3 regions of the Geodermatophilus sp. SYSU D00879 genome follow, and region 2 is predicted to be linked to each of the others. Evidence: riboswitches for the same ligand, from Rfam matches in the RefSeq annotation. Region 2 holds a riboswitch; each other region holds the start of a gene.
What was found. Region 2 has a riboswitch for cyclic di-AMP ahead of ACI79B_RS22015 (transglycosylase family protein). Riboswitches for the same ligand answer to the same signal wherever they lie in the genome.
Positions count from the first base shown of each region.

Region 1: linked by a shared signal. The riboswitch ahead of ACI79B_RS12690 (aggregation-promoting factor C-terminal-like domain-containing protein) and the one ahead of ACI79B_RS22015 (transglycosylase family protein) in region 2 are both predicted to bind cyclic di-AMP.
Region 3: linked by a shared signal. The riboswitch ahead of ACI79B_RS07285 (NlpC/P60 family protein) and the one ahead of ACI79B_RS22015 (transglycosylase family protein) in region 2 are both predicted to bind cyclic di-AMP.

Region 1 covers NZ_JBJGZF010000008.1:118,927-123,855, reverse strand. Annotated here, with positions in the region: gene ACI79B_RS12700 (LLM class flavin-dependent oxidoreductase) at 1-906, opposite strand, end outside; gene ACI79B_RS12695 (hypothetical protein) at 1,164-2,063, shown strand; cyclic di-AMP (ydaO/yuaA leader) riboswitch at 2,215-2,375, shown strand; gene ACI79B_RS12690 (aggregation-promoting factor C-terminal-like domain-containing protein) at 2,654-3,562, shown strand; gene ACI79B_RS12685 (class I SAM-dependent methyltransferase) at 3,570-4,229, shown strand; gene ACI79B_RS12680 (SDR family NAD(P)-dependent oxidoreductase) at 4,253-4,929, shown strand, end outside.
Region 2 covers NZ_JBJGZF010000027.1:4,324-9,252, reverse strand. Annotated here, with positions in the region: gene ACI79B_RS22020 (isochorismate synthase) at 1-806, shown strand, start outside; gene ACI79B_RS22015 (transglycosylase family protein) at 905-2,095, opposite strand; cyclic di-AMP (ydaO/yuaA leader) riboswitch at 2,100-2,269, opposite strand; gene menD (2-succinyl-5-enolpyruvyl-6-hydroxy-3-cyclohexene-1-carboxylic-acid synthase) at 2,980-4,659, opposite strand; gene ACI79B_RS22005 (o-succinylbenzoate synthase) at 4,656-4,929, opposite strand, start outside.
Region 3 covers NZ_JBJGZF010000004.1:14,472-19,400, forward strand. Annotated here, with positions in the region: gene ACI79B_RS07270 (transglycosylase domain-containing protein) at 1-161, shown strand, start outside; partial or broken gene ACI79B_RS07275 (YhjD/YihY/BrkB family envelope integrity protein) at 185-1,003, opposite strand; gene ACI79B_RS07280 (hypothetical protein) at 1,050-1,289, opposite strand; cyclic di-AMP (ydaO/yuaA leader) riboswitch at 1,476-1,616, shown strand; gene ACI79B_RS07285 (NlpC/P60 family protein) at 1,628-2,728, shown strand; gene ACI79B_RS07290 (hypothetical protein) at 2,903-3,088, opposite strand; gene ACI79B_RS07295 (DUF3817 domain-containing protein) at 3,191-3,508, shown strand; gene ACI79B_RS07300 (serine hydrolase domain-containing protein) at 3,524-4,852, shown strand; gene ACI79B_RS07305 (hypothetical protein) at 4,916-4,929, opposite strand, start outside.

The DNA of each region.
Region 1 (4,929 bases), on a different contig from region 2:
GTCGCCGACGTAGTCGCGGAAGCCGAGCGTGCGCTCGATCACCTGCTGCGGGCTGCCCACGGTCAGCGGCGTCTCCCGGGAGAAGTCCTCGAGCGAGGGCCCGTGCCCGTAGACCGGCGCGTTGTCGAAGTAGGGCCGGAACTCGGCGACGGCGTCCTGGCTGTTCCGCCGCATGAACACCTGCCCGCCGAGGCCGACGATCGCCTGGTCGGCGGCGCCGTGGCCGTGGTGCTCGAACCGGGACCGGTAGAACTCCACCATCCGCTGGGTGTGCTCCTTCGGCCAGAAGATGTGGTTGTGGAAGAAGCCGTCGCCGTAGTAGGCGGCCTGCTCGGCGATCTGCGGGCTGCGGATCGAGCCGTGCCACACGAACGGCGGGACGCCGTCCAGCGGCCGCGGGGTAGAGGTGAAGCCCTGCAGCGGGGTGCGGAACCGGCCCTGCCAGTCCACGACCTCCTCGTCCCACAGCCGGCGCAGCAGCGCGTAGTTCTCCACGGCCAGCGGGATGCCGTTGCGGATGTCCTGGCCGAACCACGGGTAGACCGGGCCGGTGTTGCCGCGGCCCATCATGAGGTCGACGCGGCCGTCGGCGAGGTGCTGCAGCATCGCGTAGTCCTCGGCGATCTTCACCGGGTCGTTGGTGGTGATCAGCGTGGTCGACGTCGACAGCTGCAGCCGGGAGGTCTGCGCCGCGACGTAGGCCAGCGTGGTCGTGGGGGAGGACGAGAAGAACGGCGGGTTGTGGTGCTCGCCGAGCGCGAAGACGTCGAGGCCCACCTCCTCGGCCTTCTTCGCGATGGTGACGACGGCCTTGATCCGCTCCGCCTCGCTCGGCGTCCGCCCCGTCGTCGGGTCGGTCGTGACGTCGCTGACCGTGAAGACCCCGAACTGCATCTCGTGCTCCATGTGGTTGAGAGTGCAACTACTGTACCCGGCCCAACGACCCGCCTCCGCCGGGCATTCCCCGCGGGGGCCGTGACCGTACTGAGACCTCTCGACCGCGCACAGTGACCAGCCCGGCACGTCCGGGCGCGACCGGTCCGCACGTCCCGCGCGCGCCCGTGTCGGCCCGTTCGGCCGCACCCGGCGGGTGGAACTCTGTGATCACCCACGCCGGCGTGCCGGTGGGGGACCGGATCGGAGCGCACCGAGGGGGAACCGGGATGTCGCTGCGGGGACAGGGAGCTGCTCCGGACAGGGCCGGGGACGGCCCCGCCGAGCCGCCTCCGGGACGCGGGCTCGACGGCCTGCTGGGCACCGGACCGGTGTTCACCGGGGCGGTGCGCGGCTACGACCGCCTGCAGGTCGACGACTACGTCGCCTGGGCGGAGACGGAGTTGCTGGTCCTGCGCCGGGAGAACGAGCACCTGCTCAGCCGCTACGCCGCCGCGTCGGCCGAGCTGCAGAACGCCCGCCGCCGGCTGGCCCAGCTGGTCCGCGAGCGGCAGAGCCTGCCCGGCCCCGAGGACGCCGCGGCGATGATGCGCCGGGCCGAGGAGGCGGCCGCCGCGCTGACCGCCGCCGCCGAGGAGGAGGCCGGGCGGATCCGCGCCGAGGCGCTCACCGAGGCGCAGGCCCGGCTGTCCGGGGTGGCCGAGATGCGCGAGGCGGTGCTCGCCGCCCGCGAGCAGACCCGCAGCGAGGCCGCCGCGATCCTGGAGGCCGCGCGCCGCGAGGCCGCCCGGCTGGAGGAGGGGGCCGCCGCCGAGCGCGCGCGGCGGGACCGCGAGGCCGCCGAGGCGCGGGCACGGGCCGACGCCGAGGCGCTCGAGCGCCGGTCCGCCGTCGAGGCCGAGCTCGAGCCGCTGCGCGACGAGCGCGACCGGGCGCGCGACTGGCTGCGCCTGCTGACCGGGCAGCTGGACGAGGCGCTCGCCGTCGTCACCGGGGTCGTGCCCGACGACGTCCACGCCCTCGGCGACAAGCGGGGGCTGCCCCGCCTCGGGGAGGACCCGGCGCCCGAGCCCCGCGCGGGGGCGCGGCCGGCGCCGTCCGCCACGGACGTGTCCGACGTGACACCTCTGCACGGGCCCGGCCGGCCCGAGGTGGCCGCGGCCTCCTGACCAGCGGCGACGCGGAGGGGCGTTCCGGTACGGGACAGTCCGTACCACGCGTCACGGCCGCACCTCCGGCCACGACCGTTGTCACGAACCGGTAACGACCGTACGGTGGCTTGCGTCCGGCAGGTCGTCAGGTCCCCGTCCCGGGGAGCCCGGCCGGACGCCGCCGAGTCGTGTCCGCACCCGTGGACGCGAGCCGGGGACCCACCGCAGTACTGGGGTGAATCGCGCCCGCCGAGCTCCGGCCCGGCACGCGTAGGGCTCCTTCCCGCCCGAACCCGTCAGCTAACTCGGTAGGCGGCTCACGGAAGAAACGGAGAGTCTCCGCATGCCCCGCCTCCGGGCCGAAGCGGCCCGCAGGTGCAGCTGCCCGCGCGCACACCGCGCCCCCGCGTCCGCCTGACGCCGGCCGCCCCTGCCCTGCCGCTCCCTGCGACGACGTCGCCGGGGACCCCGTAACGCCACACCCCCCAGACCCGCGCCGCACCCGCACGCCCGAGGTCCGCCTCCGGGCCGCTGCCGCGCGCACTCTCCCTCGGAGCCCTCACCCCCTCATGTCCCGCCACGTCCAGAACACGCCTGCCGACGCCCCCGTGACCGTCGAGCTCGCCACTCCCGACGCCATCGACGCCACCGCCGACACCGCCACCCGCGAGCTGCCCGCGCTCGCGGACGCCGCCGAGCCGGCCGCCGAGGCCCCCGCCCGCCGGCGCCTGTTCCGCCGCGGCAGCCCGCCGCTGGGCCCGCGCCGCCCGGCCCTCCTGCTCGGCGCCGCCGCGGCCGGCGCGCTGATCGTGGGCGTCGTCTCCACCAGCGGCCCCGCTGCCTCCGCCGGCACCGACACCGCCGGCACCACCGGCACCGCGGTCAGCGTCGCCGACGAGCTGGGCATCCCGCAGCAGCAGGCGGCCGCGCAGGCCGCGACCGGCCCCGACCTGACGACGCTGGCCGACGTCGCCGCCTCGCGCGCCGAGCGCAGCGCGCAGGAGGCCGGTGTCGCCCAGGCGCAGCTCGCCGCCGAGCAGGCGGAGCGCGACCGCCAGGCCGCCGAGGCCGAGGCCGCCCGCGTCGCCGCCGAGCAGGAGGCCGCCCGCGTCGCCGCGGAGCAGGAGGCCGCTCGCCAGGCCGCCGAGGCGCAGGCCGCCGCCGAGGCCGCCGCCGCGCAGCAGGCCGCCGAGGAGCAGGCCGCCGAGGAGGCCGCGCCGGCCGCGCCGTCCGGCTCCTTCAAGGACTACGCGCTGAGCAAGGTCGGCAGCGGCGAGCAGTTCTCCTGCCTGGAGAAGCTGTGGGGCAAGGAGAGCGGCTGGAACCCCAACGCGCAGAACCCCACCAGCACCGCCTACGGCATCCCGCAGTTCCTGGACTCCACCTGGGCCAGCACCGGGATCGCCAAGACCTCCGACGGCTACCGCCAGATCGACGCCGGCCTCATCTACATCGAGCAGCGCTACGGCACGCCGTGCGACGCCTGGGCGCACTCGCAGGCCACCGGCTGGTACTGATCCCCAGGTGATCCAGCGAGGGCCGGCCACCCGGGTGGTGCCCGCGGGGTTCGTCCGCGCGCACACCCAGGTGCGCCGGCCCTCGCTCGTCCCCGAGGTGCGGCTGCACGTCGCCGACGACGTCGTCGCCCTGTGGGAGGCGATGGAGACCGCGGCCGGCGGGGCGGGGGAGGAGCCGCCGTTCTGGGCGGCCGCCTGGCCCGGCGGGCAGGCACTGGCCCGCCACCTGCTCGACGCCCCCGCCACCGTCGCCGGCCGCACGGTGCTCGACCTCGGGTCGGGCAGCGGCCTGGTCGCGGTGGCCGCCGTCCTCGCCGGCGCCCGCCGGGTGCTGGCCAGCGACGTGGATCCCTTCTCCCGGACGGCGGTCGGTGTCAACGCCGGCCTCAACGGCGTGACCGGCATCAGCGTCACCGGCGACGTCCTCGACCGCGAGCCGCCGGCCGTCGACGTCGTCGTCGCCGGCGACGTCTGCTACGACCGGGAGATGACCGGGCGGGTGCTGCCCTTCCTCGACCGGGCGCGGGCCCGCGGCTGCGACGTGCTGATCGGCGACCCCGGCCGCCCGTACCTGCCGCACGAGCGGCTGGAGCCCGCCGCGGTGTACGAGGTCCCCGAGACCGAGGGGCCCGGGCTGCGCCGGACGACGGTGTGGCGGCTGCCCTGAGCGCCGCCGGATACGGTCGCCGCGTGCGCCCCTACGCCTTCACCGGTACCGCCGTCGTCACCGGGGCGGCCAGCGGCATCGGCGCCGCGCTCGCCCCGCGGCTGGCCGCCCGCGGCACGGACCTCGTGCTGCTCGACCGCGACGCCGAGCGCCTCGAGGGCGTCGCGGCGGCGGTTCGCGCGGCCTCCCCGGGCCGGTCGGTGGTCACCGTCGTCGCCGACCTCGCCGACGCCGGGCAGCTGCGCGAGGCCGCCGACCGGGTCGTCGCAGGTCACCCGGCGACGACGCTGCTGGTCAACAACGCCGGCGTCGCGCTGGGCGGGCGGTTCGACCAGGTGACCCTCGAGGAGTTCGAGTGGGTCATGGACGTCAACTTCCGTGCCGCCGTCCGGCTCACCCACGCGCTGCTGCCCACGCTGAAGGGGAACCCCGGGTCGCACCTGGTCAACGTCTCCAGTCTCTTCGGGCTCATGGCGCCGGCCGGGCAGGCGGCGTACGCGTCGAGCAAGTTCGCCGTCCGCGGGTTCACCGAGGCGCTGCGGCACGAGCTGGCCGAGGACGGCGTCGGCGTGACCAGCGTGCACCCCGGCGGCATCGCCACCCGGATCGCCGAGACCGCCCGGGTGGCGAGCGGCGCCGACCCCGCGGAGGCCGAGCGGGGCAAGCGCGAGTTCGCCAGGCTGCTGCGCTACCCGGCCGA
Region 2 (4,929 bases):
ACCCCGCGTCGTGGTGCGGCGCGGTGTCCGCCGCGATCGGCCGCATCGGTGCCGGCGACCTCGCCAAGGTGGTGCTCGCCCGCGACCTGCTGGTGACCGCCGACGTGCCGCTGGACCCGCGCCGCCTGCTCGACCGGCTGGCCGCCCGCTTCCCCGACTGCTGGACCTTCGCCGTCGACGGACTGCTCGGCGCCACCCCCGAGCTGCTGCTGCGCCGCACCGGCCGGCAGCTGTCGGCGCGGGTGCTGGCCGGCACCGCCCCGCGCGGCGCGGGCGCCGAGGACGAGCGGCTCGCGGCGGGCCTCGTGGCCAGCGCCAAGGACCGCGCCGAGCACGCCCTCGCCGTCGACTCGCTCGTCCGCGCGCTCGACCCGTTCTGCACCGCGCTGTCGGTGCCGGAGCAACCCTCGCTGCTGACGCTGCCCAACGTGCGGCACCTGGCCACCGACGTCGTCGGCACCCAGCGCCGCTCGGGCGCCCGCGGCCGGGCCGGGCTGCTGGAGCTGGTCGACGCCGTGCACCCGACCGCCGCCGTCTGCGGCACCCCGCCCGAGGCCGCCGCCGCGGTCATCGCCGAGCTGGAGGGCATGGGCCGCGGGCGCTACGCCGGGCCGGTGGGCTGGCTCGACGCCCGCGGGGACGGCGAGTTCGGGCTGGCCCTGCGCTGCGCGCAGCTGGTCGACGACGACCCGCGCTCGGCCCGGCTGTTCGCCGGCTGCGGCATCGTCGCCGCCTCCGACCCGACGGCCGAGCTCGCCGAGACGCAGTCGAAGTTCGCCGCCTTCCAGGCCGCGCTGGAGGGCTGAGACGCCCGGTCCCGGCCGGCGCCGTCGTCGCCCTCCCCCGGAGACGGCGAGGGCCCCGGCCGCTGCGCGGTCGGGGCCCTCGTCGGGTGTGCGGGAGGTCAGCCCACGTAGTTCACGTGCACGTGGTCCATGTGGTTCGCGGTCGCGCCGCCGCGGTCCTCCATCGCCTTCCAGGCACCGTCGGGCGAGGTCAGGATGCGCTGCTGCCAGATGACGTACTCGACGCCCAGCTCGTCCCAGTGGTCCACGTGGTACTGGGCGATCGCGTCGCCGAGGGCGGCGTCGGACATGACCATGTAGTCCAGCGCCTTGCCGGAGGGGTGGCCGTCCGGGTCGACCGCGCTCGCCCGCGTGCCGCCGAGGGTGATGTCCGCGGCGCCCGGGACGTTGCTGACGACGGCGTTCGCCGCCGCCTGCACGGCCTCGTGGATCGCGCCGGCGGTGTTCGTGATCTCGGCGACGACCGAGGCCTGCGCGACCTGCGGGGCGGCCTCGGCGATCGGCGGGGTGGCGGCGGGCGCCGCCTCACCGGCGGCGACCGGGGCCGGAGCGGCCTCGGCGACCGGGGCGGGAGCGGCCTCGGCGGCGGGGGCCGGAGCGGCGGCGGGGGCCGGGGCGGCCTCGGCCGGGGCGGTCGAGCCGCTGAGCGCCAGCACCTGACCGGGGAAGATCAGGTTCGGGTTGGCACCGATGACGTCGACGTTGCGCTCGTAGAGCTCCCGCCAGCGCTGGCCGTGGGCGGCGGCGATCTTGGCCACCGTGTCCCGCCAGCGGACGGTGTACTCCTCGGTGGCGACCTCGGCCTGCTCGGCCGGGGCGGCCTGCTCGGCGGCCGGCTGCTCGGCCGGGGCGGCCGGGGCCTCGGCGGCAGGGGCGGCCTGCTCGACGGGAGCGGCCGGCGCCTCGGCGGCGGCCTCGGTGGTGCCGTCGGTCAGGTACCTGCCGCAGCTCGGCCAGGCGCCGACGCCCTGGCCGGCCAGGACCGCCTCGGCGATCTGGACCTGCTGGGCCGGGGTGGCGAGGTCGGCACGCGGGGCCAGGTCGGTGCCCCCGAAGGCGGCCCAGGTGGACTGGCTGAACTGCAGGCCGCCGTAGTAGCCGTTGCCGGTGTTGATGCTCCAGTTGCCACTGGACTCGCACTGGGCGACGCCGGTCCAGTCGTGGGTGGTGGAGGCGGACGCCGGCGAGCTCAGGACGCCCAGACCGACGGCGGCGGCGCCGGCGGCGACAGGGGCCTTGGCGATGACCTTCTTGGTGCGGACGTAGCGGGGTGCGCGGTGCTTGGGCATGGTGATGATCTCCCGATCACCGCCGGCGAGGTGAGCTGTCGGGTTCGGGCGATCGGTGCCCGGCCGCGGTCCGCGGCTTCACCCCGAGGCGCGCTCCGACAGACCCCCGTAGGTCGTCGCGCGCCGGAAGAGTGGGTCCCCCACCCCTGCCCTGGGAGTTGACGTGGGCGACCGGTGGGCAGGGTTTGGCGGACCGGCGCCGCGCTCTGTGTTCGCTGAGCGCAGCCAAAACGTTACGTGTCGTCATGTCGACTGTCGTCGTGACGGCGGTCACAGCACGGTTCGGCTGGGGCCCGTGGGGTATGGGGTGACGTCGGCGTGACCCCCCGCGCGGGTAACGGAACGCGCTGCTCGCCGCACGCGATCCGGCCCTGCCGTGGTCCTCCCGCCCCCGTCGCGGCCACCCCGCACCCCGTGACGAAGCCCACCGGCGACGGGCCCCGATCCGCGCCCGCACTCCCCGCCGCGAGGCGCCGTGGGGTGCCCGGACCTCCCTGGGGTCCCCCGCACGGACACGCGACTCGAGGTGATCGGCATCCCGGTCAGCGACGTCGACGTCGCCGAGGCCTCCTCCGTCGAGCAGGTCGGTTCCGGGCTCGACCACGACACCGGCCCGGCCCCGGGCATGCGTGTGGTGCAGATGACCCGCCGGGCTCCCCCTGCTCGGTGGTCATCGGCCAGGGCGTGCCGCCGGGCGAGCCGGGCTCGACCCGGGCCCGCAGCTCGTCGTCGAGGACGTCGACGCCGTCCGCCGGGCGTGGGGTCGACGTCACCGGGGTCCGGCAGCTGGCCCCCGAGGGCGCCCCGGCTCGCGGTTCGCGTTCTCCAGCGACCCCGACGGCAACGGCTGGTCGCTGCAGGAGGTCCGGCGCTCCTGAGGCCGGTCAGGCCAGCGCGCGGCCCGCGGCCTCCCGCAGGGCGACGGCGAGGTCGGCCTCCGCGCGCTGGTCGGTGCGGGCGACGACCACCCGCGGCCCGCCGCACGCCAGCGCGGCGGTGAGCTCCTCCGGCGTGGCCACCGCCGTCGCCGCCCAGCCCAGGGACGCCGCGACGGCGACCAGGTCCCGCCCGTGCGGCGTGCCGAACACCCGCCGGTAGTCGCGGGCGTACGCCGGCCGCCCCGGCTCCAGCTGGGCGAAGATCCCGCCGCCGTCGTTGTCGGGCACCACCACGGTGAGGTCCGGGCGCGGCTCGCCCTCGCCGGTGAGCAGCCCCTGCAGGTCGTGCAGGAACGTGAGGTCGCCCATGAGCGCCACCGCGGGCCCGCCGTGCGCCAGAGCGGCCCCGACGGCGGTGGACACCGTGCCGTCGATGCCGGCGACGCCGCGGTTGGCGAGCACGGCGACGTCGCCGCGCGGCACGGCGAGCCGGTCGACGTCGCGCACCGGCGTCGAGGAGCCGAGCACCAGCAGCGCGCCGGACGGCAGCGCGGCGACGACGTCGCGGGCCAGCCGGGCGGCGGTCAGCCCGGGCGCGGTGTCCAGCGCGGCGTCCACGGTCGCGCCCACCCGGTCCGCGGCCGCGCGCCAGGCGGCGGCCCAGCCCGGGTCGGCCGGCGGGCCGACCGGCGGGGCGGCACGGGTGACCAGCGCCGCCGACCGGCCGGCGTCGGGCCAGCGCGGCCCGGCGACCACCGTCTCCACGCGCACCCGCGGGTCGGCCAGCAGCGCCGACACCGGCCGGGACAGCGTCGGCCGGCCGACGACGACCACGCGCTCGGGCCGGTGCGCGTCCAGCCAGCCGGGCACGCCGAGCAGCAGCGCCCCGCCGCGCACCGCGCCGTCGGTCCACGCCCCGCCGCTCGGCTCGGCGACCACCGGCCAGCCGGCCGCGGCGGCGCCGGCCGCCCACGCCCGGCCGACGGCGTCCGGCCCGTCCCCGGCGACGACGAGCGTGCGCGGGCCGTCCGGGACCGGCGCGGCCGCGACCGGCGCGGGCTCCCCGGCGGTCCACGGCGCGCCGCCGTCCCGGCCGGCCCACGGGCCCGCGAGCGGGCCGGGCTCCTCCTCCGGCAGCAGCGGGTCGCGGAACGGCAGGTCCAGCTGCACCGGGCCGGGGTCGCCGGACAGGACGCCGGTGGCCGCGAGCAGCGCCCGGGACACCACCGAGCGCCAGTAGCGGTTTTGCGCGGCCTCCCGGCCGGCCTCGGGCACGCCGACGTCGGCCGCCCAGCGCACCGCGCCGCCGTAGAGGCCGGGCTGCTCGATCGTCTGGTTGGCGCCGGTGCCCCGCAGCTCCGGCGGCCGGTCGGCGGTCAGCGCCAGCAGCGGCACGCCGCTGACGTCGGCCTCGAGAACGGCGGCGTGCAGGTGCGCGGTCGCCGTCCCGGAGGTGGTGAGCACCGGCACCGGCCGGCCGGACGCGCGGGCCAGGCCCAGGGCGAGGAAGGACGCCGTGCGCTCGTCGATGCGCACGTGCAGCCGCAGGACGCCGGCCCGCTCGGCGGCGGCCAGCGCCAGCGCGACCGGCGCCGAGCGCGAGCCGGGCGCGACGACGGCGTCGCGGACCCCGCCGCGGACCAGTTCGTCGACCAGCACGCGGGCCAGCGCGGTGGAGGGGTTCACGCGGCCAGCACCGCGCCCAGCCGCTCGCTCCAGCGGGCGGCCACGTCGCCGGGCGCGGCCACGGCGTCCAGCCGAGCGGGGTCGGGCCGGGTCACCGGCAGCGCGCCGTCCACCGGCAGCAGCGGAGCGTCGGTGACGTCGCCGTCCAGGAGGGCGACCGTGGCCAGGCCACAGGCGAAGGGCAGCTCCGGCAGCGCGGCGGCCAGCGCGACCCCCGCGGCGATGCCCACCGAGGACTCCAGCGCGGAGGAGACCACGCACGGCAGCCCG
Region 3 (4,929 bases), on a different contig from region 2:
CCGCGCCGGCGGCCCCGGCACCCGAGCCGCCTCCTGCGCCGGCGGCCCCGGCACCCGAGCCGCCGCCCGCGCCGGCGACCCCGGCACCCGAGCCGCCGCCCGCGCCGGCGACCCCGGCACCCGAGCCGCCGCCCGGCTCCCCCTGGCGGCCGACCGCCTGACGCCGGCCCAGCCGCTCGTCGAGGGACTGGGTGAGCAGCCACCCGGCCAGCAGGACCAGGTGCAGCAGGAACAGCCACAGGCCGATGGCGACCACCGCGCCGACGACGACCAGGCCGCCGAAGGGCGCGCCCAGGTCCAGTGGCAGGGACAGGAACAGCACGAAGCCCTGCAGGAAGCCGGACAGACAGGCGGCGGTGAACAGGGCGCCGCTGACCAGCGCGCCCCACCGGTGCCGGCCGCCGGCCACCACGCCGTAGCCCCACAGGATGGGCACGGTGAGCACGAACAGCACCGAGTAGTAGCCGACGGCGAACCGCCCGATCAGAGGCCCGGCGCCGTCCTCGCGGGCCAGGTCGGCCATGACTGTGGCGGCCAGCAGCAGCGGGTACAGCAGCAGCGGCGTGACCACGACCAGGGGCAGCGTGAGCAGCCGGCCCCGCCAGCCGGTGAGGTTCTCCCGTCGCCGGCTGAACCGCATCAGTGCCCGCCGCAGCCCCTCGCCGTACAGCGACAGGGGCAGCAGCGCCAGGGCGAAGCCCAGCAGGTCCAGCCGGACGCCGGCGTCGACCAGCCGGTCCACCGCGCCCGGCGCGCCCAGCGACCCCGGCAGCAGCTCGGTCAGCCGCTCGCTGCGCGCGCGGACCTCCTCGGCCGAGGTGGCCAGCGCGGTCAGCCGGACGGAGACCAGCACCAGCGGCACCACCGCGATGCCGGCGTAGAAGGTGAGCCCCGCGCCGATGAGCGCGAGGTCACGCCCGTGCAGCAGACGGCGGGCACCGGCCAACAGCGTCCGTGTCTCGGCCCGCACCCGGGCCGCCGTCCACCTGCGTGCCGGGCTCACCCGCTCATGCCACCAGACCGGGCGTCCCGCCGGGGCCGGGCGCCGCTCAGTCGTCGGTGCTCGCGTCGTCGGTGGTCGGGGCGTCGTTGCCGGGGTTCTGACCGGTCTCCTGGCAGCTGGCGTCGTTCTCGTTGCTGGCGTTGCCGCCGGCGGAGTCGCAGTTGGTCGGGCCGCGCGAGAAGTCGGTGTTGTCACCGCAGGCGACCAGGGAGCCGAACAGGGCGAGCGCGACGAGCGGCCGGGCGATCCGTGTCCGGGTGGCGCGCATCCGCGTGGAGGAGGACATGCAGCAATCGGTACACGTCCCCACGGGTGTGCAAACCGGCGGGGGTCGGCAACCTCCCGCAGTCGCCCGGTCACCTTGTGTGAGCGATGTAATTACACCGGGGTGATTGTCACACGCCGGTCGCGGACCTTACGCTCTGTACGTCCAACGGGGCGTTCCGTCACCAGTCCGGGTGACACCCCGCGGACGCCGTCGAGCCGGTCCTTCTCCCGTGGGGACCGGGCCGGGGACCCATCGCAGTCCTGGGGTGTAGCGCGTGTCCGTACGCGCCGGGCGACTCCACGCCCGAACCCGTCAGCTAACCCGGTAGGCGGCCTGGGAGAAGGAGAGACCGCCGCGTGGCGTCCCTGCGCACGTCCGTCCCCGGCACGCCCGCGACCGGCCGCGGCCGCCGCGCCGCCCTCGCCCTCGCCGGCGCCCTCGGCATCGGCCTCGGGCTGGGCGCCGTCCCCGCGCCGGCCGGGGCGGAGGAGCCGGCGACGGCCGCCGAGGCCGCGCAGCTGGTCGCCGCCCGGGGCCACGACCTCGAGGTCGTCACCGAGCAGTTCAACGAGGCGCGCGAGGCGCTCGCCGCCCAGCAGGCCGCCGCCGACGCCGCCGCCGCGCAGCTGGCCACCGCCCAGGCCGCCGTGGACACCGCGCGTCAGCAGGTCATCGGCATCGCCCGGTCGGCCTACACCGGCGACAGCATGGGCTCGCTGCAGGCGCTCATGACCAGCGAGGACGCCGACGAGTTCGTCAACCGCGTCACGCTGCTGCAGGGCGTCGCCGGCTACCAGGGCGAACTGCTCGGCCAGGCCGTGACCGCCACCGACACCGCCACCGCCGCGCAGACCGCGGCCGCCGAGGCCGCCGCCGAGGCGCAGCGCCAGTACGACGCCGTCGCCGCCCAGCAGGCCGACCTCGAGGCCCAGATCGCCGCCTACCAGGCCGACTACGCCCAGCTGAGCGCCGAGGAGCGGCGCGCCGCCCTCGACGCCGCCGCCGCGGCGCACGCCTCCGAGGACTCCCGCGCCAGCCGCGACGAGGACCGCGAGGAGCCCGCGACCGCCGCGGAGGAGCCCGCCACGGCCGCCGCGCCGGCCAGCGGCGTCGCCGGCATCGTCGTCTCCACCGCCATGGCCCAGCGCGGCGACCCCTACGTCTGGGCGGCCGCCGGCCCGGACGCCTTCGACTGCTCCGGCCTCACCCAGTACGCGTTCAAGGCCGCGGGGATCAGCCTCCCGCACTCCAGCAGGATGCAGTCGACGATGGGCACCGCGGTCTCCCGCGCCAACCTGCAGCCCGGGGACCTGGTCTTCTTCTACAGCCCGGTGAGCCACGTCGGCATCTACATCGGCAACGGCCAGATGGTGCACGCGCCGACGTCGGGCGACGTCGTCAAGGTCGCGAGCATCGACGCGATGGGCGGCTACGCCGGCGCCCGCCGCATCGGCTGACGCGCGGAGTCAGCCGCTCGGGAGCCCCGGCACCCCATCCTCGGGTGCCGGGGCTCTGTCCGTCCGGACCTGCTGCAGCAGGCCCCAGACGAAGGCGGCCGTCGCGCCGGAGGGCAGCCGCACCTCCCGGCGGGTGACCACCCGCGGGTCCACCCCGGGCCCCGGGCAGGCCGCTCACGTCGGCCACCACGTGCTCCCACACCCGCAGCCGCCCGTCGGCCGCCGGCGGGACCGGGGAGCCCGGGCCCGCACCAGGTGCTCGTGCAGCACGCTGCCGCCGGGGCAGAGCACCTCCCAGCGCAGGTCGGCCATCCGGCGCAGCAGGACCAGGCAGAACTCGCGCCGCGCCGGACCCCGCACGGCCCGACCCTGCCACGCACGTCACACCCCCCGACCGGGACGTCGGCGTCCGCTGCCGCGTTGACCCTGCGGACCCGCCCCCGACCCGAGGACCGCGCACCGATGAACCCCCGCACCGTCGCCCTGGCCTTCCGCGCCGTCGCCGTCGCCGAGGCCCTGTCCTGGATCGGCCTGCTCGCCGGGATGTACGTCAAGTACGTGCCGGAGACCTCCGAGGTCGGCGTCCAGGTGTTCGGGCCGGTCCACGGTGCGGTGTTCGTCGCCTACGTGGTCGTGGCCCTGGTCGCCGCGCGGGTGCTCGGCTGGTCCCGGTGGACGACGCTGCTCGCGCTGGCCGCCTCGGTCCCGCCGCTGGTCACCGTCGTGTTCGAGCGCTGGGCCGGGCGCACCGGGCGGCTGGCGGCGCCCGTCCGGGCCTGACCTACCGTTCCGGTCATGCCGGAGCCCGTGCTGCCCTCGACCGCCCGCACGCTGCTGGCCCGCACCGCCCGGGTGCAGCACGAGGGCCGGGCACCCAGCCTGGTCGCCGGGGTGGTCCGGGACGGCGGGCTCGCCTGGTCGGCCGGCCGGGGCGACGTCGCCGAGCCGCACACCGACGTGCAGTACCGGCTGGGGTCGATCAGCAAGACCGTCACCGCCGTCGCGGTCATGCGGCTGCGCGACGAGGGCCGGCTGGGGCTGGACGACCCGCTGGACCGGCACGTGCCCGGCACGCCGTTCGGGAACCGCTCGGTCGGGCAGCTGCTCTCGCACCTGGCCGGCGCCGCCGCGGAGAGCCCGGGCGGCTGGTGGGAGCGGGTGCCCGGCGGCCCGCTGGCCGACCTGGAGCTGTCCGGGGAGCACGCCGTCCTGGGCGAGGCCCGGCGCTTCCACTACTCCAACCTCGGCTTCGGCCTGCTCGGGGAGCTCGTGGCCCGGCTGCGCGGGCGGTCGTGGGAGGACGTCGTGGCCGCCGAGGTGCTCGCGCCGCTGGGCATGACCCGGACGACGCCGCGCCCCTCCGGCCGCGCCGCGCAGGGGTACGCCGTCCACCCGTGGGCCGACGTCGTCCTGCCCGAGCCCGAGCACGACGCCGGCGTGATGGCCGCCGCCGGGCAGCTGTGGGCGACGCTGACCGACCTCGCCCGCTTCGCCGCCTTCCTGCTCGGCGACACCGGCGACGTGCTGTCCCCGGCGACGCTCGAGGAGATGGCCGTGCCGGCCGGCGTCGACGGCTCCTCCCCGGCCTGGTCGGCCTACGGGCTGGGGCTGCAGGTGCTGCGGGTCGACGGCCGCACGCTCACCGGCCACGGCGGCTCGATGCCCGGCTTCCTGGCCGGCGTGTTCGTCGACCGCGAGGAGGGGACCGGCGGCGTCTCGCTGGCCAACACCACCAGCGGCCTGGACGTGCTCGTCCCCGGCCTGCTGGCCGACCTGCGCGCCGCCGAGCCGCGGGTGGCCGGGCCGTGGCGCCCGGCGCAGCCGCCGGTCCCGCTGGACCAGCTGGGCATCTGGTACTGGGGCCCGGCGCCGCACGCGCTGCGCGCGGTGGACGGCGGCCTGCTGCACCTCGGTCCGCTGCCCGGCCGGTCGGGGCGGGCCAGCCGCTTCCGCCGCGACGCCGACGGCACCTGGGTGGGCCTGGACGGCTACTACGCCGGCGAGCCGCTGCGGATCGCCGAGGACCACCTGGACCTGGGCACGTTCGTCTTCACCCGCACGCCCTACGACCCCGCCGCCCCCGTCCCCGGCGACGTCGACCCCCGCGGCTGGTCGGCGACGTGATGGAACGGCCACCCTTCAGGGGCCCGCGCCGAGCGTGCGAGGCGTGGGGGGAAGGGTGGTCCTTCATCGGTCGAAGG